One region of the Ruegeria sp. MALMAid1280 genome, then DNA from elsewhere that is predicted to be linked to it. Evidence: riboswitches for the same ligand, from Rfam matches in the RefSeq annotation. Region 1 holds a riboswitch; each other region holds the start of a gene.
The links. Region 1 has a riboswitch for cobalamin ahead of ACOQFT_RS05785 (CbtB domain-containing protein). Riboswitches for the same ligand answer to the same signal wherever they lie in the genome.
Positions count from the first base shown of each region.

Region 2: it holds a riboswitch for cobalamin, as region 1 does, so the genes downstream of both, ACOQFT_RS12090 (DUF1636 family protein) here and ACOQFT_RS05785 (CbtB domain-containing protein) in region 1, are expected to answer to the same signal.
Region 3: it holds a riboswitch for cobalamin, as region 1 does, so the genes downstream of both, ACOQFT_RS04545 (hypothetical protein) here and ACOQFT_RS05785 (CbtB domain-containing protein) in region 1, are expected to answer to the same signal.
Region 4: it holds a riboswitch for cobalamin, as region 1 does, so the genes downstream of both, ACOQFT_RS10315 (DUF1636 family protein) here and ACOQFT_RS05785 (CbtB domain-containing protein) in region 1, are expected to answer to the same signal.

Region 1 is NZ_JBMIRT010000040.1:60,923-63,116, forward strand. It holds gene ACOQFT_RS05775 (hypothetical protein) at 1-141, opposite strand, end outside; gene ACOQFT_RS05780 (CbtA family protein) at 206-904, opposite strand; gene ACOQFT_RS05785 (CbtB domain-containing protein) at 909-1,079, opposite strand; cobalamin riboswitch at 1,114-1,329, opposite strand; gene ACOQFT_RS05790 (DUF1636 family protein) at 1,511-1,846, opposite strand.
Region 2 is NZ_JBMIRT010000049.1:66,579-68,772, reverse strand. It holds gene ACOQFT_RS12095 (LysR substrate-binding domain-containing protein) at 1-357, shown strand, start outside; cobalamin riboswitch at 430-638, shown strand; gene ACOQFT_RS12090 (DUF1636 family protein) at 733-1,113, shown strand; gene cobW (cobalamin biosynthesis protein CobW) at 1,110-2,165, shown strand; gene cobN (cobaltochelatase subunit CobN) at 2,169-2,194, shown strand, end outside.
Region 3 is NZ_JBMIRT010000037.1:131,484-133,677, reverse strand. It holds gene ACOQFT_RS04550 (hypothetical protein) at 1-619, opposite strand, end outside; cobalamin riboswitch at 763-983, shown strand; gene ACOQFT_RS04545 (hypothetical protein) at 1,066-1,473, shown strand; gene ACOQFT_RS04540 (protein-tyrosine phosphatase family protein) at 1,475-1,978, opposite strand; gene ACOQFT_RS04535 (DNA polymerase III subunit gamma/tau) at 2,110-2,194, shown strand, end outside.
Region 4 is NZ_JBMIRT010000046.1:115,338-117,531, forward strand. It holds gene ACOQFT_RS10310 (ABC transporter ATP-binding protein) at 8-793, opposite strand; gene ACOQFT_RS10315 (DUF1636 family protein) at 790-1,146, opposite strand; cobalamin riboswitch at 1,249-1,446, opposite strand; gene ACOQFT_RS10320 (DUF3299 domain-containing protein) at 1,591-2,194, shown strand, end outside.

The sequences.
Region 1 (2,194 bases):
CATCTCCATGTTGCCGCCATGTTGGGCCGGGTCAGTATGGTCATGGCTCTCAAAGGTGCTACCGCTGCTGGCGGCAATCACAAAGCCAGCACCGCCGCCAAAGACAAGTCCGATGGCAAAGAGAGCAAGAGAACGGGACATCTTGTCATCCTCAATAAAAAAACCCCGCCGGTGTAACCAGCGGGGTAGCAATGGAGGAGCGCGATCAGACTGCAGCGCCTGCGCGCTTGCCTTCTGTCTGCCAGAAGTAGCCGGTGAAACTGCCTAAGAGTGCCCAGGCGGCCATGCCGATGCCGAAGGCCCGGGCAGCAAAAAGCGCCCCGATCTCGGTCGGAACCGGCCCAGAGAAACTCTCAGGCTCAGGGGCCCCGATAATATGCGGTACCATTAGCAGCACGGCCGCAATCAGGTAGCTTACCAGGTTACCTCCAAAGGCAATCAGCCACATGGCTACGCCGGCTGCGGCAACGGTGACCGTCCACCAGATCTGACGCACTCCCACATCTGCTGCCGCTACGCCGGGAACTTCTGGAGCCAGTGACAAGCCAGGAGCAAAGTGGAAGGCGACAAAGCCCGCAAGACCCCAAAGCAGGCCGGTGCGGCCGTTGATCTCATGCCCCTGACGTTCGGCTACTGACATCAGCGCCGCCAGGACTAGCGCATAGCCGGTATAGGTAAGCATGGTGAAGATAATGCTGAGACCATCGCGCATCGGCTCGGCGAACATGCCGGGCAGGTCGGGATGCGCAGTTACGGGATCAGCGCCAAAATGCACCAGGTCGCCGCCCTCATAGAGCTCGGCGTGAAGTAGCACTGGCTGCACGAAATACAACTGCAGAAGGGCGGCAATCAGCCCCGCTGCAGCACCAGCGAACAAGCCGCTGGTCAGAATACGACTGAACATTGTTTTAGTGGCAGGGGAAGCCAGTTGCGTGGCGCACATCATGAGCCGCGTCATGCAGGCCAGAAGCCTGAACATGGCCAGTCACGGTAATGATCCCTAGACCCAGAACCACGGCGAATACTGCAGGCAGAAAGGATGCGCCAGCGGCGGATGCCTTGATCGTTTTTGTCGTCATTTTAATCCTCCTCGCCGTCACACCCGACGGCATATGTTGTGTCCATCCTACGGCCGGTCTCCTGACTCGCAGGTCACAGCAGACTTCCCCCTTCCCAGCGCCATTACGCCAGTGGTATTGGAAGGCCGCTCGCCGCTCACAGTCGCGGGGGCGGTCAAGGCTTCAGTGCGGTAGTTTGGTGCACCGTCCTCATTCCCGTTTCAGTCCCAGTGCGTAGGCACCTTTGGACACCGTAGAAGCCTTTATTGTTCCATAGTGCTTTGTTCCGTCAAGTACGAAAGCGACATCATAGTATTCTGCAGCGGTCAATCTTAGGTAATGGCAGGCTTGGTTTAGATTTTAGCCGTTCAGTGCAGAAGGCTAAGTCGAAAAACACAAACTGTAAGCTGAAAACTCGACACCGGAGCTTTGGTCGGCAAGTTGCATGTTGGCTATCTTTTTTGTGCCGGTATACGTGCAATCGCCTTGAAACGTAGCTTACCTAGCTTCCTGGCGTCAGCGAAGTCGCCGTCAGTACTGTCCTCATACATCCGCATGAAGATCATTATGTCCGGAAGATCGACAACCGTAACCTCACCGAAAAGATAGGCGGTCTTGCCGCTTTGTCGCACCGCCAACGTCTGTGGTCGGTGACAACCGGACATGCAATCCACTTGCTGCAACTCGGCTTGCACCCCCGATGCCTCCAGCGTTGCGGCTAATTGATCATAAAGGGTGGAATCCGCGTCGCGGCAGGTTCTGCAAAGCGTGAGGTTAGGTAGGCACATGCGTCAGGCTGATCCTTGATCGAGAACTTCCATCTGAGATTTCATATTTGCTGGTCGGTTGTTAGCTCAGTTTCAATACGTGTTTTGACTCTAAGTCTGGAAAAGAGTCCATACTCAGGCAGGAAGGACACATGAGCCCTAGCCCTCGAAAACTTTGCAAATACACCGAGTGCGAGACGGGGATTTGGCAGGGCGAAGAAGCAACCATCAGACGAAGAAATTTTTAAGTTTCTACGTGAGACTGAGCTGAAGCAGGTGGTAGGCGATGAAGTGGAAACAGCTCACGCGAAACATCTTTGTTCTTCAATAATCTGAAACAGCATTGCCTCCGGGATCGGCTCGCCATGA
Region 2 (2,194 bases), on a different contig from region 1:
TCGCCGAAACTGAATAACGGGCCACTGATTCACATCCTTGGGTACGAGGACAACTGGGCGCAGTATTTTCAAGCCATCGGCACTGCGCCACCCGGCCAACCGTCTCGATATTCGGTGGATACGACGGTGGCGGCGCTGCAACTTGTGATGGCCGGTGCGGGATATGCAACGATCCTGGAACGGTTCGCCAGAAACGCGATCCGCCAGGGTGCACCGATTGCGATTGCGGGTCCGGCGATTCCCTTTGCCCAGTCGCATTATCTGGTCAGCGCCCAACGGGCTGCCCGGCCCACAGCGGCGGCGGGTTTGTTCTGCGCGTGGTTGCGGGATCGGCTGGCAGCAGATGCCGCGGATTGACACAAGCTGGTCGCTTTTTCGTCCCAAGGGTTTCCCACCTCGGTCTGGCGCTTGACAAGGCCCCTGCCCGTGCCGCATGTCGCTTGCGTTGGTGTCCATCCCCGGATGGATGAAAAGGGAATGCGTCAGCGGTCATCCGTCAAACGCAGCCGCCCCCGCGACCGTGACCGGAGAGGGTGCCCACAGCCACTGGCCCAAAAGGCCGGGAAGGCGGGACATCCGACAGAGGCCCGCCTCTGACATCCTCAAGCCGGGAGACCTGCCAGCACCCGAAGATGAAACCGGGCGGGGTGTTCCGGTGTCGGGTCCATGTCGCAACACGTGGCCCGCATGAAACCCCGTCCCCCGCAATGAGGATTTGGGGGGATGAGAGACATGACCGAGACCGCACCCGTCGAGCTGCTGGTCTGTACCACGTGCCGCCGCGGCCTGCCCGTCGAGGACGACGCGCAACGGCCCGGCACCTTGCTTCACAAAGCGCTGGAACAGGCGGATCTGCCCGAGGGCATCACTCTGAAAGCCGTGGAATGCCTGTCAAACTGTGATGAAGGCTGTTCCATCGTGCTGCGCGGTGGGCCGGATCGCTGGACCTTTGTTTACGAACACCTCAACGAAAACGACCATGTCGAAACCATCGTCGAAGGTGCCACTAAGTATCTCGCCACCGAAGACGGTTTGGTCAAATGGCGCGAGCGCCCCGAACATTTCCGCAAAAACTGTGCGGCCCGCATTCCCCCGATTGGAGCCCTGAAATGAGCAATCTCGAGAAACTCCCCGTCACTGTGATCACCGGCTTTCTGGGTTCGGGCAAGACCACTCTGGTCAAGCACCTGATGCAAAACCCGCAAGGCAAGCGTCTGGCCGTAGTGGTCAACGAATTTGGCGATGTGGGCGTAGACGGCGACATCCTGAAATCCTGCGCCATCCCGGGTTGCCCGGCGGAAAACATCATGGAGCTGGCGAACGGCTGCATCTGCTGCACCGTGGCCGATGATTTCATTCCGACCATCGAAGCACTGATGGCGCTGGAACCGCGCCCCGATCACATCCTGATCGAAACCTCCGGCCTCGCCCTGCCCAAGCCGCTGCTGAAAGCGTTCGACTGGCCCGATATCCGCTCGAAAATCACCGTGGATGGCGTGATCGCACTGGCCGATGCCGAGGCCGTCGCCGCAGGTCGTTTCGCCCCGAATGTCGAGGCTGTGGACGCCCAGCGCCTGGCCGATGACTCGATCGATCACGAAACACCCCTTTCTGAGGTGTTCGAGGATCAGATCTCGTGCGCCGACATCATCCTGCTGACCAAGCCCGATCTGGCCGGTCCCGAGGGTGTGGCCAAGGCCAAAGAGATCATCGCCGCCGAAGCCCCGCGCCCCCTGCCCGTCGTCGAAGTGGCCGAAGGCGCCGTGGACGTGCGCGTCGTTCTGGGCCTGGAAGCTGCAGCCGAGGATGACATGGATGCGCGCCCCTCGCATCACGACGGCCACCACGATCACGAGCATGACGATTTCGAAAGCATCATCGTCGAACTGCCGGAACAGACCGATCCCGCTGATCTGGTCGCCAAGATCGAACGACTGGCCAATGAGCTGAACATCCTGCGCGTCAAAGGCTATGCCGCTGTTCAGGGAAAACCGATGCGTTTGCTGGTGCAGGCTGTTGGCGCCCGTGTCCGTCACCAATACGACCGCCCGTGGGAACCGGGTGAAGAGCGCCGCTCGCGTCTGGTGGTCATCGCCGAACACGACGACATCAAGGAAACCGCGATCCGCGACATCCTTGTTGGTGTGACCGAGGCCGCCGAGTAAGCCATGCACGTCGTCTTCCGCGAAAGCCA
Region 3 (2,194 bases), on a different contig from region 1:
CGGGCAGGTAGTTGCGCGGCGCGGTGCACCACCGCCGCCACTGCCAATAGACGCTTGCGGGCAGATCGGCCCCGAATCCCAGCGCCTTGCCCGGAAGATAGCCCAGAGCTTTCACCGCCAGCGGCGCATGGCCGTACCAGAACAGCAATGCCAGCGCCCGGTAGGGCCAGGGGTGATCCGATACCGTCACCGGGCCGGAACAGACGCAGATCATGCGGTCGATCTGATCGATATCGGGTTGTATTGGCCCCAGCATCCCGCCGACGGAATGCCCGATGCTCCACTGCTGCGCATCAGGGAACCTGCGTCGCATTTCAGCCCGGGCAGCTGGCATATCGATCAGAGCCCAATCGGCCATCTTGACCCGCGATGCCTTCAACGACCCATTCAGCGAATGGCCGAAATCACTGTAATCATAAGTCAGACAGGCCATCCCCTGCGCCTCAGCCAGCCAGCGGGCAAAGTGCTGATAGTAATCCCTCGGTACGCCCGTTGCGCCGTGAATGACCACCGCCACCCGAGGCGCCGACGCCGGCAGATACAGGCGTGCCGACAAGGTGCCTGCCCCGGACGGAAACCGGAAATCCGCGGTCGATACGGTCTGTGTTGCGTCCAGCATGGTGCGGCCTCCGGGATTTTTGAACCGATTGGTTCACTTCCTTCAGTCCGCCGTGTTTCCCGCCACAAGTCAACAGTGGCCAAACATGACCACACGTCCACCAGGCCGCGCAAATTGCCCGCTTGACTCGGGTCGCCCGCACCCGTTAGCGATGGCTTGATGGTTCTCGTCCCCGGTACCGGGGCGGGATGAAAAGGGAACACGGTGCGGTTCTGCCCGGTGATGCCGGAACGAACCAAGGCCGCGACTGCCCCCGCAACTGTAAGCGGTGAGCAATGCCGAAACACCACTGGCCGAAAGGCTGGGAAGGTCGGCAAAGCGATGACCCGCAAGTCAGGAGACCTGCCATCGAATCAAAACCGAAACTCGGGCGGGGTGTCCGGGCAGGTCGTCAGCACGCTGTCACACCTGAACTACGCCCCCGTCCTGCGCGCGGAGGGCGCATCATGATCTGGAAGACGAAGACACATCAATTCACCGCAACCGTGTGCCAGAAAACCGGCAAAACCTGTCCCGCTCTGGCACAGATGGCGCGCGCGGTCGTGCAGGCGATGGAGACCGCCGCACCTGCGACCACCCCGGATTTCGAATTCGAAGGCAGTAGCGAACTGGCCCATTGCGCTCAGGGCTGTTTCGCACGGTTTCGCGCGCAGGCAGATCAGGTTCGCGTGTTTTGCGGCGCCGATGCCGACACCCCGATCGAAACGCTGGACGACTATGCGGATATGATGTTCGGCCTTGAATTCACCACGCGCCCGGCCAAGCTGCTGCCGACACCGCCCTGCGCGATGCTCGAAGCCTCGGTCATTGCGCAAAACCCGATTGCGCAGCCGGAACGACGCGCGGCGCTCTGATCTAACTGTCCGGTCGGGCGCGGGCTGCCTGTGCGGCCCAGTCCAGCTGGCCGTCGGTCTCGACGGCACAGGGCCGCACGGCGCGCAGGCGTTTCAGCGCTGCCTCGGGGCGTTCGCCATGTTCGATCATAAGGCGCAAGGCGACCATCCCGGACCGGCCACAGCCGCCCCGGCAATGTACCAGCACGCGGCCAGCACGGGCCAAAGCCTGTGCCGCTGCCGCGCTGACTTCGGGCCATGCCGCCTGAACCTCCGGCGGTGGCGCGCCAAAATCCGCAACCGGCAGATGCGCCCAGCCGATTGCAGCGGCGCGAAGATCATCACCGAAAGCGGCGGCACCCTCGTGCAACATCTCGCACTCGGTGGTCATGGAAATCACCAGATCAGGCTGCCAATCGCGAATTACGCAAATATCCTGCAGATAGTTTCCGGCGCGCCCCGGCAGTGGCGACAGGGCAACCGTACCGTTCCCCACCCGCACGGGATGAATTGCAAACAGTCTCACCAGATGGCCCTCCTACCTATGCGTCTACGGTACATAAACTGCGACGCAAACGGAAATTCGCCAAGCGGGATGTGGACGCGGGCGGCGGGGGTCTCTACGCTGCATCGGAACCCGAATCCGACAGAGCAGACATGAACGACACGCCAAGCCCCGCCTATCAGGTTCTTGCCCGGAAATACCGCCCCGAAACCTTTGCCGACCTCGTCGGTCAGGACG
Region 4 (2,194 bases), on a different contig from region 1:
CCTTGCTTTAGTTTGAAACGGGTGTTCTTCGGATATCCAGCGCCGGGATCACCCGGCCTTCGTGCTGGAAACACAGGTAGTCGACGCCGAACGTGTCGCGCACATGTGCGGGCGTCAGAACCTCGGCTACGGGGCCAAAGCTGGTCAGGCGGGTGGATTTCATCAGGGCCACATGGGTGGCGAATTCGGGGATCATGACCAGATCGTGCACGATCATGACCACGGTGATGCCCAGTTCGGCCACCAGCGACAGCATCCGACCCTTGGCGTCAGGGTCCAGATGATTGGTGGGCTCATCCAGAAACAAAAGCGACGGGTTCTGCGCCAGGGCGCGCGCAATATGTGCCCGCTGACGTTCGCCGCCGGACAGCAGCGCCATCCGCTTGCCGGCCAGAGCGCCCAGCCCGGTCAGGTCCAATATCCGGTCAAGCTCGGCCGCGTGGTCTTCGGCGGACCGGTCGGACCGGATCGGGATCTGACCCAGCGCAACATAGTCGCGCAGCAGGAGCCGACCGTCCGGAAACTCTTGCTGGCTGACCACGGCGATCATGCGCGCGCGCTCTGATGCGGGCATCTGTTTCAGGCTGCGCCCGTCGACCAGAACATCGCCCAGAACCATCTCGGCGGCGCCACTAAGAAGGTTCAGAAGTGTCGTTTTCCCGGCCCCGTTCGGCCCGGCAATGGCCAGGATCGCGCCTTTACCCAGTTCAAACGATGCACCCTGCAGCAGAATATCGCCGTTCAGCGCATAATATTCCAGGTCACGCGCGACCAGAAACGCGGGGTCTGTCATGAGTGTTCCTCTACGTTCAGCCGGGGCATCCGGGACAGGGTTTTGGTGAACAGCGGCTGCGGCCGGTCAGAGGCATTGGTCCAACCATCCGCGCTGTGGCGGTACTGCCGCGCAAACTCGGCCACTGCGGTGATGTCACGTTGGGTCCGGATATCACCGAACAGGTATTGGGCTTTGCCAACGGCCTGAAATCCAACGGTTGTCGGCCGTTCGCAGCCCGCCATGCACGCGACGGTTCGAACCGCGAAGTCCGCAGGCAGACTGCCCGCCAGCGCGTTGCGCAAAGCATCCGCATTCTCCGGTCCTTTGCAGGTCTCGCAGATCAGAATGAAGTGATCAGGTGTTTTCGACATTGCCCACTCCGCTCGTTTTCAAACGCGCAGAGAAGGTGCCAATCATAGGAACACGTGTCAGACGTGTCATCATAGCCTCCTTCCAGGACGCCCCGCCCCGGGTTGGTTGAACATATGATGGCAGGTCTCCTGACTTGCGGGTCGTTGCTTGGCCATCCTTCCCGACCCGGAGGCCAGTGGGTGTATGGCGTTGCTCACCGCTTACAGTTGCGGGGGCAGTCACGGAGTTGGCCAATCGACAGGGCCGCACCGTATTCCCTTTTCACCCCTTTTGGGGGAACCATCACCAGATTGACTGCCCGAGATGGCCCGGTGCGTCAATCATAAAGTTACATCCTCTACGTTTGTTTGCCGGTGCAGACCTGCAATGACAGCGGGTTCTGTAAAGAACGACATCTGCAAAAACCCACTGGAATGATCCCGGCAGGGCGATAGAGTCAGGTCATGCGATATTGGCTTCCCCTTGCGACGATTCTGGTGTTGGCCTCGTGCGGTCCGCCCGTGCTGGCGGCTCCGGGGGCTGCGCTGGACTGGTCCGATCTGCCGGACCCGTCGGTTCAGGTCTTCGACGACCCGTATCGCGACCTCAGCCCGGAACAGTTCGACGATGTGCTGTTTACCGTACGCCTGCGCAGCAGGCTGCATCAGGATGCGGGCAGCCCCGAAGAACGGCTGAAATGGCAGGAGCTTCTGTTCGAGACCGAGGACGCCCTGGCCGCCGATGGCATTGATATCGACTGGCTGCTGGACCAGCGGTATGTCGTGGCCCAGAACCGAGAGTGGGCCGGGACTGCAGGAAACCCCGAATTCGACGGTCAGACTGTGACGCTGGCAGGGTTCGCCATTCCCGCGCCGCCCGATGCGGACGGCAATGCCATAGTTTATCTGGTGCCCCGGCGCGGGATGTGCAGCCACATGCCGCCCCCGCCGCCCAATCAGATGATCCGGGTGCGGCTGAACGGTGACTGGGCGCCCAGCTATGTCCACGAACCCGTCCGGCTGACCGGAAGGCTGACCATTGATCCGTCAGAGCAGAACATGATGGTGG